DNA from 3 places in the Streptomyces sp. NPDC050546 genome. Region 1 is predicted to be linked to each of the others. Evidence: riboswitches for the same ligand, from Rfam matches in the RefSeq annotation. Region 1 holds a riboswitch; each other region holds the start of a gene.
What was found. Region 1 has a riboswitch for thiamine pyrophosphate ahead of thiC (phosphomethylpyrimidine synthase ThiC). Riboswitches for the same ligand answer to the same signal wherever they lie in the genome.

Region 1 (6,769 bases):
TGTTCTCTCCGCCCGAGAGCTGACGGACCGCCTCGGGGTTCCCTAGGGGTTCGGTCAGGGGAGGACAAGGGACGCGATGCCCCCGCTCGACCCCCTCCCGGACCTAGCATCGAGTGCAGAACGTCAGAAGACCGACAGGACCCGGCACTCGAACGGGTGGAGAGACAAGGACGAGGGCGATGCGAGAGATCTTCACGGGACTGCCGTGGTGGGTGAAGTGGATCGCGGTGCCGGTCATCGCCCTGGTCGTGTTCGGCGGGCTGATCGCCAGTGTGGTCGGCTTCGTCATCGGACTGCTCTTCAAGGTGCTGGTCTTCGTGGCGCTGGTCGGCGGACTGATCTACGTCGTACGGAAGTTCACGTCGAGCTCCTCGTCGCGCAGCGACTGGTGAGACCGGTGGGAAACCGGTGGGGGTAGCGGGAAACGCTCGGAATCACCCGTTCCCTCGGGCGGGGGAAGTTTCCCGGCCGGGCCGTCTGCGTGCGGTGGCAGACGAATAGAGTCCGGCTCGACGCGGGGACATCCCCGCGAGCGGCATACACCCCCACCCGTGTTCCTTCGCACGGGTCGGGCCCCTCGCGCTTCGGGAGTGACCCTTGGCCCCGGCTGACACCGCACCGGCCCACCTGCGCAGCGTCCCCGCGCAGCCGCGCTCGGCGGCACCCTCCACACCACCACCTCCCGCCGAACCCCCGCCTCCGGCGACCCTCATCGGATCCGTGCAGCGCGCCATGCGCCTGCTGGAGACCGTCGCCGGACACGACTACGGCGCCCCCGCCAAGCAACTGGCCCGGGAGACCGGGCTGGCGCTGCCCACGACGTACCACCTGCTGCGCACCCTCGTGCACGAGGGCTATCTGCGCCGGGACAAGGGCCTGTTCTTCCTGGGTGAGGCCGCCGAGCGGCTGAGCAGCAGCGGGGCGCGGCAGAAACGTCGCAGCACGGTGGTCGACACGCTCGCCCAGTGGCGAGACCTGCTCGGCGTCCCCGTCTACTACGCGGCCTACCGCGAGGGCGAGATCGAAGTCATGTGCGTTTCCGAGACCTCGGGTATCCCGGCGGTCGAGGAGTGGGCCGACTTCCGGGAGACCGGGCACGCGCACGCCATCGGGCAGTGCCTGCTGTCCCAGCTGGACGGGGAGGCCCGCCGCGACCACCTCGACCGCTACCCGGTGCAGCCCCTCACGCCGTACACGGTGCGGGACAACCACAGCTTGCTCCGGCGTCTGGAGCGGATGCGGCGGATGGAACCGGTGACCGAGCGTCAGGAGTACGCCCTGGGCGCGGTCTGCGCGGCGATTCCACTCACCCTCGGTACCACGGCCGCGACGATGGCCATCTCGATGCCCGCCCACCAGGAGGACCGGCTGCTGCCCGCGGCCCGGCAGTTGCAGAGTGAGATCGGGCGGCGACTCGGGTCGCTGGCGCTCTCTATCAGTATGTGAAAACTCACTCCTTGTGATCTGCTGTGTACGTTCAGCAAGATTCCACCAAGTGTCAGAGGTTCGTTCCCGGCCAGTCACGGCGAATGACGGGGTTATCGATGCGCGAGTCCGTACAAGCAGAGGTCATGATGAGCTTTCTCGTGTCCGAGGAGCTCTCCTTCCGCATTCCGGTGGAGCTGCGCTATGAGACCAGTGATCCCTATGCCGTCCGGCTGACGTTCCACCTGCCCGGTGACGCACCGGTGACGTGGGCTTTCGGCCGGGAGCTGCTGATCGACGGCGTCGGCCGACCGTGCGGCGAGGGCGATGTGCGGGTCGCTCCCGTCGAACCGGACACGCTGGGCGAGGTGCTGATCCGGCTTCAGGTGGGCAGCGACCAGGCGCTGTTCCGGTCTTCCACGGCACCGCTCGTCGCCTTCCTCGACCGCACCGACAAGCTGGTGCCGCTGGGCCAGGAAGGTTCGCTCGCCGACTTCGACGCCCACCTCGACGAGGCGCTGGACCGCATCCTGGCGGAACAGGGCGCCGGGTGAGACACCCCTCCGGCGGCATGGTGGAGTAACGCTTCACCGGATGCCGCCGAGCGGTGCGAACGCTTCGGCGGAGGGGCGCTGGGACGTCTGGCTCAGAGACGTCAGCGCTTACGCCGCCGGCCCCTCCCCCCGCGTGCCGGGGCCGCCGCGGCTTCCACGGCGCGCTCCTCCCCGGTGCGGTCGGCCGAGACCACGAGCGCGGCCAGAACGGTGGTGACCGGCACCGAGGCGACCAGGCCGATCGAACCGACCAGCGTGCGCACGATCTCCTCGGCGACCAGCTCGCTGTTGGCGACCGTCCCCACACCGCTCTGCGCGATGGAGAACAGCAGCAGCAGCGGCAGGGCGGCACCCGCGTAGGCGAGGACGAGCGTGTTGACGACGGAGGCGATGTGGTCGCGGCCGATCCGGATGCCCGCGCGGTACAGCCCGCGCCAGCCCATCGACGGATTTGCCTCGTGCAGCTCCCAGACCGCCGAGGTCTGCGTGACCGTCACGTCGTCGAGTACACCGAGCGAGCCGATGATGATGCCGGCGAGCAGCAGACCGCTCATGTCGATCGTCGGGTAGAGGCCGTGGATCAGACCGGTGTTGTCGTCCGTGTTGCCAGTGAGTGCGGCCCAGTCGATGAACACCGAGCCGAGGATGCCGATCAGCAACAGGGAGACGAGGGTGCCGAGCACCGCCACGGAGGTCCGTGCGGACAAACCATGACAAAGGTACAGGGCGATGAGCATGATGGCGCTCGAGCCCACCACCGCCACGACCAACGGGTTCGAGCCCTGCAGAATCGCGGGCAGGATGAAGAAGTTCAGCACCAGGAAGCTCATGGCCAGCGCGATGAGGGCCATGACCCCCCGCAGCCGCCCGACGACCACGACGGCGACCGCGAAGATGCCGGCCAGCAGGGCCAAGGGCAGACGGCGGTTGACGTCGGTGACCGAGTACTGCAGGTCCTTCGGCGCTGAGGGCTCGTAGGCGACCACGACCTTCTGGCCCTCGTGCAGCTGGCGGGACTGGTCCGGCTGGATGATCTCGGTGAAGGTGCGGCCCTTGTCCTTGCCGCTGTCGACCCGGATCGTCGCCCGCTTGCAGGTGCCCTTCTCCTGCTGCGCCGCGGAGGAGCCCTCGGCGGTGGAGGTGTCGCCCGTCGGCGGGACCCCCGAGGCGCCGGCCTCCTTGCAGCTGATCTCCACGACCTTGGTGACCGAGGCTTGTTCGGTCTGCCGGTCGAAGCCGACGCCGGTGCGCTCGTGGGACGGGGCGCCGCCCGGCCACAGCACGACGAGACCGATCAGCACGGCCGCGCCGAACGGGATCAGGATCGCCGCGATGATCTTGCGCAGATGCATGGAGACAGGTGTGGCCGGACCGTGGCTGTGCGAGTGCCCGTGTCCGCCACCTGGCGCGGAACCGGGGCCATGTCCGTGGCCGTCGCCTCCGCCGGTCCCGGAACCGTGCCCGTGCCCGCCCCCTGAACCCGGACCGTGCCCGTCGCCCGGACCGTCTCCGTGCCCACCGGCTGAGCCACCACCCTGGCCGTTGCCCGGCCCGTATCCCCCGGCAGAGCCGGAACCACGCTCACCGCCTGCACCTGCCCCGGACCCGGGCCCGAAACCCGCCCCGGGCCCGAAACCCGCCTCGGGCCCATACCCGGACCCGGAGACAAAATCGTGGCCGTCTCCCCGGCCGTTGCCGTTTCCGGCGCCGGATCCGCGAGGCGGCTCGGGCGGTGGGTAAGGGGGACGCTGCGTCGTGGTCACCGACCGATCATCGCAAGAACGAGGGGGGCCCTCTGTTCACCGCGCCAGAATTGCCGCTAGCGTGGAGGCACCTTTTGTACACGCGGGAGCTCGGAGCACCGGGCTGAGAGGGCGCTGACCTCCGTCCCAGCGATGTTTCACATGAAACATCACCGAAGTCGAGTGATGTTTCACACGGAACGTCGGCAGACGGAAACCGCTGCGTCGACCGCCGAACCTGTTACCGGGTAATGCCGGCGTAGGGAGTAGGTCTCATGACCGACAAGGACGCACGCACGCCTGCCTCCGTTCAGGACGCACAGTCCGAGGAGGCCGGGAAGTCCATCGGCTGGCACAAGGCGTACGTCGAGGGCACCCGCCCCGACCTGCGCGTGCCGGTCCGTCAGGTGCATCTCACCAACGGGCAGGACGTCACGCTGTACGACACCTCGGGCCCGTACACCGATCCACTCATCGACACCGACGTCCGCAGGGGCCTGCCGCCGCTGCGCGAGAACTGGATCATCTCCCGCGGCGACACCGAGGAGTACGCGGGCCGCCCCGTCCGTCCCGAGGACGACGGCATCAAGCACACCTCGCCCCGCGGCGGCCTCCGCAACCTCGACGCCGTCTTCCCCGGCCGCCCGCGCCAGCCGCGACGCAGCCGGGACGGGAAGGCGGTCACGCAGCTCGCGTACGCCCGCCGCGGCGAGATCACGCCCGAGATGGAGTACGTGGCCATCCGGGAGAACGTCTCGCCCGAGGTGGTCCGCGACGAGATCGCCGCGGGCCGGGCCGTGCTGCCGGCCAACGTCAACCACCCGGAGATCGAGCCGATGATCATCGGCAAGAGGTTCCTGGTGAAGGTCAACGCCAACATCGGCAACTCGGCGGTGACGTCCTCCATCGAGGAGGAGGTCGAGAAGATGACCTGGGCGACCCGCTGGGGCGCCGACACGGTCATGGACCTCTCCACCGGCCGCAACATCCACACCACGCGTGAGTGGGTGCTGCGCAACTCCCCCGTCCCCATCGGCACCGTGCCGCTCTACCAGGCCCTGGAGAAGGTCGACGGCAGGGCCGAGGATCTGACCTGGGAGGTCTACAAGGACACGGTCATCGAACAGGCCGAGCAGGGCGTGGACTACATGACGGTCCACGCGGGCGTGCGCCTGGCCTATGTGCCGCTGACGGCCAACCGCAAGACCGGCATCGTCTCCCGCGGCGGCTCGATCATGGCCGCCTGGTGCCTCGCGCACCACCAGGAGTCGTTCCTGTACGAGCACTTCGAGGAACTCTGCGAGATCCTCGCCGCGTACGACGTCACCTACTCGCTCGGCGACGGCCTGCGGCCCGGCTCCATCGCGGACGCCAACGACGAGGCACAGTTCGCGGAGTTGAGGACGCTCGGGGAACTCAACCGGATCGCCAAGCGTTTCAACGTACAGACCATGATCGAAGGCCCGGGCCATGTCCCGATGCACAAGATCAAGGAGAACATCGACCTTCAGCAGGAGATCTGCGATGAAGCTCCGTTCTATACGCTCGGCCCGCTGACCACGGACGTCGCGCCGGCGTACGACCACATCACCTCCGGCATCGGCGCCGCGATGATCGCTTGGTGGGGCACGGCGATGCTGTGCTACGTCACGCCCAAGGAGCACTTGGGACTGCCGAACCGTGACGACGTCAAGACCGGCGTCATCACCTACAAGATCGCAGCCCATGCGGCCGACGTCGCCAAGGGACACCCGGGTGCCCAGGAATGGGACGACGCGTTGTCCGACGCTCGCTTCGAGTTCCGGTGGGAGGACCAGTTCAACCTGGCCCTCGACCCGGACACAGCAAGGGAGTTCCATGACGAGACCCTGCCGGCAGAGCCCGCCAAGACGGCTCACTTCTGCTCGATGTGCGGTCCCAAGTTCTGCAGCATGAAGATCTCGCAGGACATCCGTCGTGAACACGGCGGTACAAGGACCGAGATCGAGGAGGGCATGGCCCAGAAGTCGAAGGAGTTCGCGGCGAGCGGGAACCGGGTGTACCTGCCGATCGCGGACTGATCCGGCCGCACACAGGCCGCGAGGCGGGCTGCGTACACGCCGGGAGGGCCGAGGGCTGGGGACACATGGTCCCTGGCCCTTGGCCCTTGGCCCCTGGCCCTTGGCCGGCCTCTGGTCTCTTGGCCTGTGGGTCCCGGCTACTCCGGCTGGTGTTCCGGTCCTCCGTAGTCCGGGCTGGTGTAGTCCGGGCTGCTGTAGCTCGGCCGCGAGCCGCGGTGGCCTTCGTCCGGGCTGGTGAAACCCGGGCGGTCGTAGCCGAGGTGCGGGATGCGGCTGATCGGCGTGGACGAGGAGGTGTGGTGCAGCGCGGCGGCCGTGTCCGGGCTGACGAGTGCCTCGCGCAGGAAAGGCAGGATGCCCCGCTCCAGCAGGGCCTCGTGCCAGGCCTCCCTGGCCAGGGCCACCTCCTCGTGCAGTTCGTCGTACGGACCGCCTTCGGCCGTCGGCTTGTTGCGCAGGGCGGTGAGCAGCAGTCCCACCGCGGCGACGAGGATCGCGACCGCGGTCACGGCGCCGAACACCCAGCCCGTGGTGAGCATGGTCCGGGCGAACGCCTGCTCGGGGTCGAGCATCTGCAGGATGTAGCCGACGAGCAGGAAGATCGCGGCGGCGGTTCCGGCCAGGACGGGTGCGAGGACGGCGACGATGGCGACGGCGCCCGCGCCGGCGGTCTCGGCGACCTCGCCCATGGCGGCGGCCAGCCCCGCAGGGCCCGTGCCCGGCTCGGAAGAGCCGGACTCGCGCACGGCCGGCGTGCTGGACGACGCCGGCTGGCGCAGTTCCTCACGGACCTTGACGTAATGCTGGTATTCGGTCGACGCTGCTGCCGTGATGAGCGCCGTGGCGTTCAGCGCCATGGTGCGCAGTTGTTCCGAGTTCAGCCGCTGTCCGACAGCGGTCAGTTCCGGACGGTGTGGTGCGGAGCGCAGCACCTCATCGAGGATCCGCTCGTATTCCTGGCGGTCCTCGCTCAGCAGGTGCTGCGGAA
Region 2 (6,769 bases), on a different contig from region 1:
TCTCGGCCTCGGCCGCGCTCGCGCTCGGTGCCTCCGGCACCGCGCTCGCCTGCAACATCAACGAGTTCTCCGCCGAGGCGAAGTGTGACGGCAAGAAGGGCGTCATCACCGTCACCGACGTGGACCCCGCCGGCATCAAGGCGACGGTCACCGTGTACCTGCAGAACAACGGCGCCGACGCCAAGAAGGTCGGCGAGCAGGAGGTCAAGGGCTCGCGCGAAGGCACCACCATCACCTTCACCGAGAACTGGAAGCCGAACGCGGAGTACCGCATCCATGTGAAGGCCACTCCGTACGTCGACGAGGACATCAAGCCGAACCTCGTCACCCCGGCCACGGCCTGCAAGAAGGAGGAGGAGCCCCCGGCTTCGACTCCCCCGGCCACGCCGACCCCCTCGACCCCGTCCCCGTCGGCCTCCCCCTCGAAGCCGGCCGAGGAGACCGACACCCCGGCTCCGACGCCGTCGGAGAGCGAGAGCACCACGCCGGCGGGCAACGCGCCCGGCCCGGCCGGTGACTCCAACCTCGCCGAGACCGGCGCCAACTCCAACACCGGCATCATCGCCGGGATCGCGGCGGCCCTGGTCGTCGTCGGTGGTGGCGCGGTGTTCTTCGGCATGCGCCGTCGTGGGGCGAACAGCGACAGCTGACGCCCGCGCATCCGTGCACGGTGGTGGCCCGTCCCCTTCGCGGGGGCGGGCCACTGTCCTATCCGAAGGTCGCCCGCTCCAGCCAGAACTCCAGCAACTCCCGCTCCCCCAGTACCTCCAGCTCCGGAGCGTCCAGCGGCAGCCGCCGGTAGAACGCGAGCAGGACGGAGGTCAGCGGCCCGCGCAGGGCGACCGTGGCCTTCTCATGGCCCCGGCGCCAGGTGACACCGTCCTCGGTGAGCGCGATCAGCCACTCGGCGTTCACCTCCGGCCCGGTGTCGGTGGCGTGCAGGTGGATGCCGCGGCCCGGGCCGCGCAGTTCCCTCGCCGCCTCGTCGTGCGGGTCCGTCTGCGCGTACTCCACGATCTGAAGCCACTCGTCGATCGCGTCGGCGGCGATGTCGGGCGCCACCTCGTAGGGCAGTCCGGCGGCGAGCGTGGCGTCCGCGCGGTGCACGGTGACCTCGTGCGCCATCCGGCGGGCCCAGAACCCGGCGTTGTGGATCCCCGCCCAGCCCCACACCTTCGCGTCCGGCCCGGCCTCCCGCAGCGCGGCGACGACCTGCTCACCCGCCTCCCCCAGCCACGCGTCCAGCGCGGCGGCGTCACCCCGGGACTCAGGCCCCTCGCCACCCGGCACCTGCTCCTCGGGCACCTCCTCCCGGGCCCGGGTCCGCACCATGAGCTCCACCCAGCGCAGGGCGCCGCCCGTATGCCGGACCAGCTCCTCCAGCGACCAGTCCGGGCAGGTCGGCACAGTGGCGGACAAGTCGGTACCGGACGTCACCACCGACCTCAACAGGCTGACCTGGTGGGCGATTTCGCCGCAGTAGCGCTCGTGCGCGAGGAGTGTCATGCCCGCACCATAGGCGGGCGACGATCAGTCGAGCACGGCGATTTCCGCCGCGTCGAACTCCACTCCGGCCTCGTCCCCGACCTCCGGCGCCGCCCGCAGCGCGCACGCCGCCTCCAGACGCGGGGCGTCCTGAGGCTGGAGGTGGACGGAGACATGGGTGCCCTTGAAGGTGCGGGCGGTCACCGTGCAGCGCAGGCCCTCGCCGACGGGCACCAGGCGTACGCCGGCGGGTCGCACCAGGAGGGTCCGAGTGCCCTGCGGGGCGCCCTCCGGCACCGGCACCTTGCCCCACGGCGTGTCCGCGGCCTCCGCACCCACCGTCGCCTCGACGACGTTCTCGAAGCCGAGGAAGCGGGCCACGAACGCGTCGGCCGGCCGCTGCCACACCTCGAGCGGCGTACCGGACTGGGCGATCCGCCCGTCCCGCATCACCACGACCCGGTCGGCCAGCGCGAAGGCCTCCCCCTGGTCGTGCGTCACGGCCAGCACGGTCGTACCCAACCGGCCGAACAGCTCACGCAGTTCCACGACCAGCCGTTCCCTCAGCGACCGGTCGAGCTGGCCCAGCGGCTCGTCCAGCATCAGCAGCCTGGGGCTCGGCGCCAGGGCCCGGGCCAGCGCCACCCGCTGCTGCTCCCCACCGGACAGCGCGGCGACGGCCCGGCGGCCCGCGCCCGGCAGCCCAACGAGATCCAGCAACTCCTTTACTCGCTCGGCCTGTTGCCGTTTCGACGCCCCGTGCATCCGCAGCCCGAAGGCGACGTTGCCGCCCACGTCCCGCTGCGGGAACAGCTGATGGTCCTGGAACATCAGCCCGACCCCGCGCCGGTGCGCGGGCACGCCCGCCTGGTCGCGCCCGTCCAGCGCCACCCGCCCCGAGTCGAGCGGCTGCAGCCCGGCCACGGCACGCAGCAGGGTCGACTTGCCGCTGCCGCTGGGCCCGAGCACACACACGATCTCGTGCTCGGCGACCTCCAGATCGACGGCGTCCAGCACGGCCCGTCCACCCAAGCGGACCGTCGCGCCCTCCAGCGCCAGCAGCATCAGAACTCTCCTGTCCGGTCGGCGGTCCTGAGCCTCTCCAGCACCAGCAGGGCCACAGCGCACACCACCATCAGAATCGTCGAAAGGGCCATCGCCTGGCCGTAGTTGAGGTCCCCGGGCCGACCCAGCAGCCGCGCCACGGCCACCGGCAGCGTCGGATTGTCGGGCCGCGCGATGAACACCGTCGCCCCGAACTCCCCGAGCGACACCGCGAAGGCGAACCCGGCCGCGATCAGCAGCGCCCGCCGCACCATCGGCAGATCCACCTCCCGCCACACCCGCCAGGGCGAGGCCCCGAGCACCGAGGCCGCCTCCCGCAGCCGCGCGTCCACCGCCCGCAGCACGGGAAGCATGGTCCGCACGACGAACGGCACCCCGACCAGCGCCTGCGCGAGCGGCACCAGGATCCACGAGGACCTCAGATCCAGTGGCGGCTCGTCGAGGGCGATCAGGAACCCGAAGCCGACGGTCACCGCGGACACCCCGAGCGGCAGCATCAGCAACGCGTCGAAGCCCCGCACGAACCGCCCGGCGTCCCTGCGGGTGAGCGCGACGGCGGCGAGACCGCCGATCACCACGGCGATCACGGTGGCGGCGAGGGCGTACTCCAGCGAGTTGCCGATCGCCTCGATGGGCGGCACCAGGAACACCCCGCCGTCGGCCCTGGTCAGCGCCCGGTAGTAGCCGAACCCGGGCGCGTCCAGCGACCGCTGCACCAGCACGGCGAGCGGCAGCAGAAGCAGCACGACGACGGTCACGAGCACCCCGCCGAGCAGCGCCCACTGCCCGGCGCCGCGCGGCCGGCGCGCGGTCACCGACGCGTCCACCAGCCGCAGCGCGGTCTCCCGCCGCCGTACGGTCCAGGCGTGCAGGGCGAGGATCGCGCCCACGGCGACGAACTGGATCAGCGTCAGCACGGCCGCCGTGGACAGGTCGAAGATCTCCGACGTCTGCCGGTAGATCTCCACCTCCAGGGTCGAGAAGGTGGGCCCGCCGAGGATCTGGACGACACCGAAGGAGGTGAAGGTGAACAGGAAGACCATGAGCGCGGCGGCGGCCACCGCGGGCCCGAGCGCCGGCAACGTGACCTGCCGCCAGGCCTTCCAGGGCGACGCCCCGAGCATCCGCGCGGCCTCCTCCTGCCGCGGATCCAGCTGTGCCCAGAGCCCGCCCACGGTCCGTACGACGACCGCGTAGTTGAAGAAGACGTGCGCGAGCAGGATCGCCCACACGGTGGTGTCCAGCCGTACGCCCCACAGCTCGTCGAGCAGCCCGCCCCGCCCGACCAGCGCCAGGAACGCCGTACCCACGACGACCGTGGGCAGCACGAACGGGACGGTCACGGCCGCCCGCAGCACCTGCTTGCCCCGGAAGTCGAAGCGCGCGAAGACGTACGCGCCGGGGAGTGCGATCAGCAGGGTGAGCGCGGTGGAGACGAGCGCCTGCCAGGTGGTGAACCACAGGACGTGCCGGACGTCGGACTGCGCCAGCACCTCACCGATGCGCCCGAACCGCCAGGCCCCGTCGACCTTCAGCCCACGCGCGACGATCGCGGCGACGGGGTAGGCGAAGAACGCGGCGAAGAACGCGACGGGCAGGGCGATGAGCCCGAACCGCGCCACCGCGCCCCGCCTCCGGCCGGCTACTTGAGTACGAGTGAGGTCCACGACTTGACCCACTGATCACGGTTCTCGGCGATCTTCGCCGGGCCCAGGGTCTCGGGATCCTTCGCCTGCGGCCCGAACTTCACGAACTCCGGCGGCACCTGGGCGCCCTCGCGCACCGGGTACACGAACATGTTGAGCGGCATGTCCTCCTGGAACCGCTCGGAGACCAGGAAGTCGAGGAGCGCCTTGCCGCCCTTGGTGTTCTTGGCGTTGCTCAGCAGCCCGGCGTACTCGACCTGCCGGAAGCAGGTGCCCTCGGCGACCCCGGTCGGTGCCGTGTCGGGCTTGGGGTCGGCGTAGAGAACCTCGGCGGGCGGCGAGGACGCGTACGACACGACGAGCGGCCGGTCGCCCTTGGCCTTCTTCCCGCCGGACGATCCGGAGAACTCCTGGTTGTAGGCCTGCTCCCAGCCGTCGACGACCTTCACGCCGTTGGCCTTGAGCTTCTTCCAGTAGCCCTCCCAGCCGTCGTCCCCGTACTTCGCGGCGGTGCCGAGCAGGAACCCGAGTCCGGGCGAGGAGGCGGAGGCGTTCTCGGTCACGAGCAGGTTCTTGTACTGCGGCTTGACGAGATCGTCGAAGCTCCGCGGCGGTTCCAGCTTGTGATCGGCGAAGTACTTCTTGTCGTAGTTGACGCAGATGTCGCCGGTGTCGACGGGCGTGACCCGGTGCTCGCCCTGGTCGGCCCGGTACTCGGCCTTGATCCGCTCCGAGCCCTTCGCCTCGTACGACTGGAACAGCCCGTTGTCGAGCGCCCGCGAGAGCAGCGTGTTGTCGACGCCGAAGAAGACGTCGCCCTGCGGGTTGTCCTTGGTGAGGATCGCCTTGTTCACGGCCTGCCCGGCGTCGCCGTCCTCCAGGACATTGACCTTGTAGCCGGACTGCTTCTCGAAGGCGGCGATGACGCCCTTGGACGCGGCCCACGAGTCATGGCTGACGAGCGTCACGGTCTTATTGGAGTCACCGGACCCCTGACCGCCGCCGGACGACCCGCACGCGGCAAGCGCGCCGGCCATACCGAGCCCGACGACCACAGCCGTCAACCGCTTCTTCTTGCTACTCACTGGATTCCTCCTGGATGACCAGGAGAAGACGCGGCCCTGCCCGGGACTTCCGTGGTCCCGGGCAGGGCGCAACAGCTCGAGTGATGACCGATCTCCCTACCCAGAATGACCTGGGCCAGGTTCGGAGGGTCTGCGGCCGTGTGCCGCACTCTCAGCGCTGTGGCGCTCCCCTGTCGGAATATGAAGGTGTATGTACGACGGTCAGACTACCGTTCGGTGGCCGCGAGCTGACCACACGCCCCGTCGATCTCCTGCCCACGGGTGTCCCGGACCGTCACCGGCACACCATGGGCGGCGATGGCCTCCACGAACGCCTTCTCGTCCTCGGGCCGCGAGGCGGTCCACTTCGACCCCGGCGTCGGGTTCAGCGGGATGAGATTGACATGCACGGGCTTGCCCTTGAGCAGCCGCCCGAGCCGGTCGCCCCGCCAGGCCTGGTCGTTGATGTCCCGGATCAGCGCGTACTCGATGGACAGCCGCCGCCCGGACTTGGCGCTGTACTCGAACCCGGCGTCCAGCACCTCCCGGACCTTCCACCGCGTGTTCACCGGGACGAGGGTGTCGCGCAGCTCGTCGTCGGGCGCGTGCAGCGAGATGGCCAGCCGGCACTTGAAGCCCTCGTCGGCGAAGCGGTGGATCGCCGGCACGAGACCGACCGTCGAGACGGTGATCCCGCGCTGCGAGAGCCCCACCCCGTCGGGCTCGGGGTCGGTCAGCCGCCGGATGGACCCGATGACCCGGTTGTAGTTGGCGAGCGGCTCGCCCATGCCCATGAACACGATGTTGCTGAGCCGGGCGGGCCCACCGGGGACCTCCCCGTCCCTGAGCGCCCGCATACCGTCGACGATCTGGTGCACGATCTCGGCGGTGGACAGATTCCGGTCAAGACCCGCCTGCCCGGTCGCGCAGAACGGGCAGTTCATCCCGCACCCCGCCTGCGAGCTGATGCACATGGTCACCCGGTCCGGGTACCGCATCAGCACGGACTCGACGAGCGTCCCGTCGAACAGCCGCCAGAGCGTCTTGCGCGTGGTGCCCTGGTCGGTCGACAGATGCCGCACGACGCTCATCAGCTCGGGCAGCAACGCCTCCCGCAGCTTCCCCCGGGCACCGGCCGGAATGTCGGTCCACTGCTCCGGCTCGTGCGCGTACCGCGCGAAGTAGTGCTGCGAGAGCTGCTTGGCACGAAACGGCTTCTCCCCGACAGCAGCGACAGCCTCCTTGCGCTCGGCAGGAGTGAGATCAGCGAGATGCCGCGGCGGCTTCTTGGCTCCGCGGGGGGCGACGAAAGTGAGTTCTCCGGGTGCAGGCATAACCCTCCCAGTGTCGCAGATCAACTCGGGGAGATCAGGCGAGAGCCGGGTGGGGACGGTCACCTGTGATCGCCGGCTGGGGACGGACGGCGACAAGCGATACGATACGTCTCGTATCACTGGAGTTCTGAGGTCAGGGGAGCACCATGGAACGCTTTGTCGACGCAGCGCCCGG
Region 3 (6,769 bases), on a different contig from region 1:
AGGCTCCCCCGACAGCCCCCGACAGCTACGCCGTAGCCGCCTTCAGCGGCCTGGCCGGGTCCTCCAGCAGCACCGGATTCATGGCGGCGCCCGACTCGATCAGGCGACGCCCCTGCGCCAGGTCCCGGGGCCGGCCCACCGCCAGCAGGGCGACCAGCCGGTCCCCGCGGAGCCAGCAGACCGTCCAGGCCGGCCCGGCCGGGTCGCCCCGCCACAGGGTCGTGTCGGCGCCGGCGTGGTGCCCGGCGTACTGCACGAACCGCCCGAACTGCTCGGACCAGAAGTACGGCACGGGGTCGTACACCGCCGGGGTCTCCCCCGAGGCCCGGCCGACGATGTTCAGGGCCACCGTGCGCGGCCCCTGGAGGGCGTTGTCCCAGTGGTGCACCAGCAGGCGCTCGCCGTACCGCCCCGAGGGGAAGGATGCGCAGTCGCCGACCGCGTACACGTCCGGCACCGACGTAAGCAGGTGCTGGTCGCACACGATCTCGCCCTGGGCACCTAGCTCCACTGCGGAGCCGGCCAGCCACGCCGTGGCGGGGCGGGCGCCGATGCCGACCACGACCGCGCCCGCCGGCAGCCGCGTGCCGTCGTCGAGCAGCACCGCCCCGGGCTCGACGCGCTCCACGCGCGCGTGCGTGCGCAGCACCGCACCCGCGTCGGCGTACCAGCCGGCCATCGGGGCCGCGACCTCGGCGGGCAGCGCCCCGGCGAGCGGCCGTTCGGCGGCCTCCACGACGGTCACCGCGCAGCCCGCCTCGCGCGCTGCGGTGGCGAACTCCGCGCCGATCCAGCCCGCGCCGACGACCACGATGTCGTGCTTGCGGGCCAGCACGGGCCGCAGCCGCTCGGCGTCGTCCAGGGTGCGCAGCAGATGCACACCCGGCACGCCCTCCGAGCCGGGCAGCCGGACCGGTTCGGCGCCGGTCGCGACGACGAGGGCGTCGTACGGCACGGGCCCGTCCTCGGTGTCCAGCTCGTGATCGCCGGGGCGCAGGCCCAGCACCTCGCAGCCGAGTCGCAGCTCGATGCCGAGGGCCTCGAAGTCGAGGTCGAAGGCGGAGCCCTCGGCCTTGCCGAGCAGGACGGCCTTGGACAACGGGGGCCGGTCGTACGGCTGGTGGGGCTCGGCGCCGATGAGGATCACGGTGCCGGTGAAACCCTGCTCCCGCAGGGCGACCGCGGTCTGCACACCGGCCATGCCCGCACCCGCCACGACCACGCGCCGCGGCGCTGACGGACCTGGTTCCTGCGTCTGCTCGCTCACCTGATCACCATAGACACCTGACGTTTTGTCAGTCAGTGCTCATGCGCAGTGACCTGCTCCACAACGCTCGTCCCACTGCCCTGCTGCGACTCCCACTCCCACGTCTCCTCCAGCCGCACCCGCCCGTCGGGAAGCTCCACGACCGTCGACACACAGTGCCCCGAGGAGGTGGTTCCGTCCTGCTTGAGCTGTACGTACCGGAAGTCCAGCCGGTCACCCTCCCGGGTACCCACGAGGTGGCCGCGTACGACGTCGCCGCCCGTGTACTCGGCCCAGATCTCGCCGTCCCTCTCGTGGTACGTGAACCGGGTGCGGGTCCCCACCTGGCCAGGGGCCTGGTCGGCGACCGGGGCGAGGAGAAGACCGTCGAGGGATCGGGCCATGGACGGAGGCTCCCTTACTGCGACATACGGCATCGGGCTAGGGTGGCCAACGTAGAGCACTCGCGGGAGCCCGGACGCACCGGGCTGAGAGGGAGGCTGGCGGCCTCCGACCGTACGAACCTGATCCGGGTCATGCCGGCGAAGGGAGGGGCTGGACGCCCATGTCGCGTACGCCAACGTCAGACGTCCTCGTCATCGGGGGCGGCATCATCGGCCTGGTCACCGCGTGGCGGGCCGCACAACGCGGGCTCGCCACGGCCGTGGTGGACCCCGAGCCGGGCGGCGGGGCCGCACAGGTGGCGGCCGGCATGCTCGCCGCCGTCACGGAACTGCACTACGGCGAGCAGACCCTGCTCGGCCTGAACCTCGCCTCCGCCCGGCGCTACCCGGACTTCGCGGCCGAGCTCACCGACCTCACGGGCCACGACCTCGGCTACCGCCGCTGCGGCACGCTCGCCGTCGCCCTGGACGCCGACGACCGGGCCCATCTGCGCGAACTGCACGCCCTGCAGCAGCAGTCCGGCCTGGAGTCGCAGTGGCTGTCGGGGCGGGAGTGCCGCCGCCTGGAGCCGATGCTCGCGCCGGGCGTGCGCGGCGGGCTGCGGGTCGACGGCGACCACCAGATCGACCCGCGGCGACTGTCCGGGGCGCTGGTGACGGCGTGCGAGCGGGCGGGTGTGGTCTTCCACCGGGCGTGGGCGGAGCGCCTCACCGTCGTACGGGACCGGGCCGCGGGCGTCGTCACGGCCGACGGGACCGCGCTGGACGCCGGGCAGGTGGTGCTGGCCGGGGGCAGCCTCAGCGGACGGCTCACGGGCGTCCCCGAGGACGTGCTGCCTCCCGTGCGACCGGTGAAGGGGCAGGTCGTACGGCTGACCATGCCGGGGCGGCACGGCCCCTTCCTGAGCCGGACCGTACGCGCGGTCGTGCGCGGCAGCCATGTCTATCTGGTGCCGCGCGAGAGCGGCGAGCTGGTCATCGGGGCGACCAGCGAGGAGACGGGCTGGGACACCACCGTGACCGCGGGCGGCGTGTACGAGCTGCTGCGCGACGCGCACGAGCTGGTCCCGGGCATCACCGAGCTGCCGTTCACGGAGACCCGGGCCGGACTGCGGCCCGGCTCCCCCGACAACGCGCCGCTGCTCGGCCCGACCGGTCTGGAGGGACTGCTGCTGGCCACCGGGCACTACCGCAACGGTGTCCTGCTCACCCCGGTGACCGGCGACGCCCTGGCACACGCCCTGACGGCGGGCGAACTCCCCGAGGAGGCCCGCCCCTTCACCCCGAAGCGCTTCAGTACCGCCACCGCACTCACGGAGCAGCCCGTATGAACATCTCCGTCAACGGCGAGCCCCGGGACGTCCGGCCCGGCACGGCTCTCGACACCGTCGTGAGTTCGCTCACCGCCTCGCCCTCCGGAGTGGCCGCCGCCCTCAACGAGACCGTCGTCCCGCGCGCGCAGTGGCCGGCCACGTCCCTCGCCGAGGGAGACCGTGTGGAAGTCCTCACCGCCGTCCAAGGAGGCTGACCATGGCCGACGATCCGTTTGTCCTCGGTGGTACGTCCTTCACGTCCCGCCTGATCATGGGTACGGGCGGGGCGCCCAGCCTCGACGTGCTGGAGCGTTCGCTGGTCGCCTCGGGGACGGAGCTGACGACGGTCGCGATGCGCCGGGTGAATCCCTCGGTGCACGGCTCGGTGCTCTCCGTCCTGGACCGGCTCGGCATCCGGGTGCTGCCCAACACGGCGGGCTGTTTCACCGCCGGAGAGGCCGTCCTCACGGCCCGTCTGGCACGCGAGGCCCTCGGCACCGACCTGGTCAAGCTGGAGGTCATCGCCGACGAGCGCACGCTGCTGCCGGATCCGATCGAGACGCTGGAGGCGGCCGAGACGCTGGTCGACGACGGGTTCACGGTGCTGCCGTACACCAACGACGACCCGGTGCTGGCGCGGAGGCTGGAGGACGTGGGCTGCGCGGCGATCATGCCGCTGGGGTCGCCGATCGGGTCCGGGCTCGGTATCCGCAACCCGCACAACTTCCAGTTGATCGTCGAGCGGGCGGGGGTGCCGGTGATTCTGGACGCCGGTGCCGGTACGGCGTCGGACGCGGCGCTGGCGATGGAGCTGGGGTGTGCGGGTGTGATGCTCGCCTCGGCGGTGACGCGGGCGCAGGAGCCGGTGCTGATGGCTGCCGCCATGAGGAACGGGGTGGAAGCGGGGCGGTTGGCGTATCGGGCCGGGCGTATTCCTCGGCGGCATTTCGCGGAGGCGTCTTCGCCGGGTGAGGGGATGGCTGTGCTCGATCCGGAGCGGCCTGCTTTTCAGTGAGCCGGGCGTGTGTGCTGGGGGCGGGTGGGTGCGCAGCCCGGCGTAGCGGGGTGCCGCTGCGCCCACCCGTGCCGCCCCTAGCGGCACGCATGCCCGCAGCTGAGGCGGTGCGCATGCCCGCAGCCAGGGGGGATACACGTCACAGGTCGGCTGCAGTCCCGCACCGGGGAACGGACGGGGCGGCGGGGTGTCGGTCGTGGCTCGTACACTCGCCTGCGTGGACACGACCCTTCAGGACCCCTTGGTCGGGCAGGTGCTCGACGGCCGGTATCGCATCGACGCGCGGATCGCCGTCGGCGGGATGGCGACGGTCTACCGGGCTGTGGACACCCGGCTGGACCGCGTTCTCGCGCTCAAGGTGATGCACCCCTCGCTCGCCGTCGACGGCTCGTTCGTCGAGCGGTTCATCCGTGAGGCGAAGTCCGTCGCCCGACTGGCCCATCCGAACGTGGTGCAGGTCTTCGACCAGGGCACCGACGGCTCCTACGTGTATCTCGCCATGGAGTACGTCGCGGGCTGCACCCTGCGGGACGTGCTGCGCGAGCGCGGGGCCCTGCAGCCGCGCGCCGCCCTGGACATCCTGGAGCCGGTACTGGCCGCGCTGGGCGCCGCCCACCGCGCCGGGTTCGTGCACCGGGACATGAAGCCCGAGAACGTCCTCATAGGGGACGACGGCCGGGTGAAGGTCGCCGACTTTGGACTCGTCCGCGCCGTGGACACGGTGACGAACACCACAGGGACCGTGCTCGGCACGGTCGCGTACCTCGCGCCCGAGCAGATAGAGAACGGCACCGCGGACCCCCGCGTCGACGTGTACGCGTGCGGGGTGATGCTGTACGAGATGCTGACCGGCGACAAGCCGCACGACGCGGACTCGCCGGCCGTGATCCTGTACAAGCACCTGCACGAGGACGTCCCGCCGCCGTCGGCCGCTGTGCCCGGTCTGGCCTACGAGCTGGACGAGATGGTGGCCTCGGCGACCGCCCGCACCCCGGACATCCGCCCGCACGACGCGGTGGCGCTGCTCGCGCAGGTCCGCGACGGGCGCGCCGGGCTGAGCGCGGAGCAGCTGGACGCGGTGCCGCCGCAGGCGCTCTCCTCGGAGCACGACGGAGCCGACGACCGTACGAGTGTGATCCCGCGCGCGCTGACCAACCTGCGCCCGCTGCCGGTCAACGAGGACGACGAGACGTCCGGGGCGGCGCTCAACCGCACCAGCCGTTTCGAGTCCCCGCCGCCCCCGCCGTCCCGGCGCCGCCCGGGGTCCCGGCGCGGTCCGCTGGCGATCGTCGTCGCCGTGCTGCTGGTGCTGGGCCTCGGCGGCGGCATCTGGTACATCAACTCGGGCCAGTTCACCGAGGTCCCCCCGCTGCTGGCGAAGACCCAGACCGAGGCCGAGAGCCGGCTGGAGAAGGCCGGGCTGGATCTCGGCAAGGTCGAGCACGCCTACAGCGACACCGTGGAGCGGGGCCAGATCATCAGCTCCGACCCGAAGCCCGGGTCGCGCATCCGTGGCAACGACTCGGTGAGCATCACCGTGTCCGACGGCCCCGAGACCGTGCGGGTGCCCGCCCTGGAGGGCCAGAAGCTGGCCACGGCGCGGGCCCAGCTGAAGGAGGACGGTCTTGAGCCGGGCATGGTCACCAGGGAGTTCAGCGAGGACGTGCCGAAGGGCTCGGTGATCTCCGCGCGGCCCGCCGACGGCACGAAGGTCCGCGCGGGCACCGCCGTCGCGCTGGTCGTCAGCAAGGGCAGCCCCATCGACATCCCCGACGTCACCGGAGCGGACGAAGCCGATGCCCGGGCGCAGCTCCAGGACGCCGGGCTCAAGGTGAAGGTCGCCACCGAGCGGGTCAACTCCTCCGAGTTCGACAAGGGCCAGGTGGTCAAGCAGACCCCGAACGCCGGCGGCCGGGCGGCCGAGGGCGACACGGTGACGCTGACGCTCTCCAAGGGCCCCGAGATGATCGAGGTCCCGGACGTGGTCGGCCAGAACGTCGACGACGCCACGCAAGCGCTGGAGGGCGCCGGGTTCCAGGTAGACGAGGACCGCGGTCTGCTCGGGCTGTTCGGTGACGAGGTCAAGGGGCAGTCCGTCGAGGGCGGCCAGTCCGCGCCCAAGGGTTCGACGATCACCATCAAGATCAGGTGACGGGCGCGGGCAGGGAGCCCGTGGACGGGGCCGGGCCGGCCGCATGACACCCTGAACGGGTGAACAATCAGCTGTCCGGCCCCTCCCGCAACCCGGTGGGCGGCCATGTCCCCGTGGCCGGTGGGCTGCACTCCGTCGGTCTGTCGTACGCCCGTGATCTGAAGGCGGAGACCGTCCAGGTCTTCGTCGCCAACCCGCGCGGCTGGGCCACACCGGCCGGGAATCCGAAGCAGGACGAGGCGTTCCGCGCGGCGTGCGAGGCCGAGTCGATCCCGGCGTACGTCCACGCCCCCTACCTGATCAACTTCGGCTCGCACACCGAGGCGACCGTGGAGAAGTCGGTGGAGTCGCTGCGGCACTCGCTGCGCCGCGGGCGGGAGATCGGGGCGCTGGGCGTGGTCGTGCACACCGGCAGCGCGACGGGCGGCCGGGAGCGGTCCGTGGCGCTGGAGCAGGTGCGGGAGCGGCTGCTGCCGCTGCTGGAGGAGCTGACCCATGACGACGACCCGTATCTGCTGCTGGAGTCGACCGCCGGCCAGGGCGCCTCGCTGTGCTCACGGACCTGGGACTTCGGCCCGTACTTCGAGGCTCTGGACGCCCACCCGATGCTGGGCGTGTGCCTGGACACCTGCCACATCT

Region 2: another riboswitch for thiamine pyrophosphate. It lies ahead of ACIBK5_RS26790 (thiamine ABC transporter substrate binding subunit); the one in region 1 lies ahead of thiC (phosphomethylpyrimidine synthase ThiC).
Region 3: another riboswitch for thiamine pyrophosphate. It lies ahead of thiO (glycine oxidase ThiO); the one in region 1 lies ahead of thiC (phosphomethylpyrimidine synthase ThiC).

Annotation. Positions count from the first base shown of each region.
Region 1 covers NZ_JBITGX010000009.1:312,571-319,339, forward strand. The annotation lists gene ACIBK5_RS23950 (cupin domain-containing protein) at 1-23, shown strand, start outside; gene ACIBK5_RS23955 (DUF5326 family protein) at 180-392, shown strand; gene ACIBK5_RS23960 (IclR family transcriptional regulator) at 598-1,446, shown strand; gene ACIBK5_RS23965 (SsgA family sporulation/cell division regulator) at 1,545-1,979, shown strand; gene ACIBK5_RS23970 (YibE/F family protein) at 2,081-3,742, opposite strand; TPP riboswitch at 3,815-4,004, shown strand; gene thiC (phosphomethylpyrimidine synthase ThiC) at 3,997-5,781, shown strand; gene ACIBK5_RS23980 (hypothetical protein) at 5,919-6,769, opposite strand, start outside.
Region 2 covers NZ_JBITGX010000011.1:117,901-124,669, forward strand. The annotation lists gene ACIBK5_RS26770 (LAETG motif-containing sortase-dependent surface protein) at 1-650, shown strand, start outside; gene ACIBK5_RS26775 (maleylpyruvate isomerase family mycothiol-dependent enzyme) at 709-1,506, opposite strand; gene ACIBK5_RS26780 (ABC transporter ATP-binding protein) at 1,531-2,550, opposite strand; gene ACIBK5_RS26785 (ABC transporter permease) at 2,550-4,217, opposite strand; gene ACIBK5_RS26790 (thiamine ABC transporter substrate binding subunit) at 4,193-5,233, opposite strand; TPP riboswitch at 5,357-5,463, opposite strand; gene rlmN (23S rRNA (adenine(2503)-C(2))-methyltransferase RlmN) at 5,488-6,594, opposite strand; gene ACIBK5_RS26800 (alpha/beta fold hydrolase) at 6,741-6,769, shown strand, end outside.
Region 3 covers NZ_JBITGX010000006.1:430,004-436,772, forward strand. The annotation lists gene ACIBK5_RS17990 (NAD(P)/FAD-dependent oxidoreductase) at 26-1,267, opposite strand; gene ACIBK5_RS17995 (hypothetical protein) at 1,300-1,650, opposite strand; TPP riboswitch at 1,703-1,814, shown strand; gene thiO (glycine oxidase ThiO) at 1,812-2,981, shown strand; gene thiS (sulfur carrier protein ThiS) at 2,978-3,178, shown strand; gene ACIBK5_RS18010 (thiazole synthase) at 3,181-3,978, shown strand; gene pknB (Stk1 family PASTA domain-containing Ser/Thr kinase) at 4,196-6,130, shown strand; gene ACIBK5_RS18020 (deoxyribonuclease IV) at 6,190-6,769, shown strand, end outside.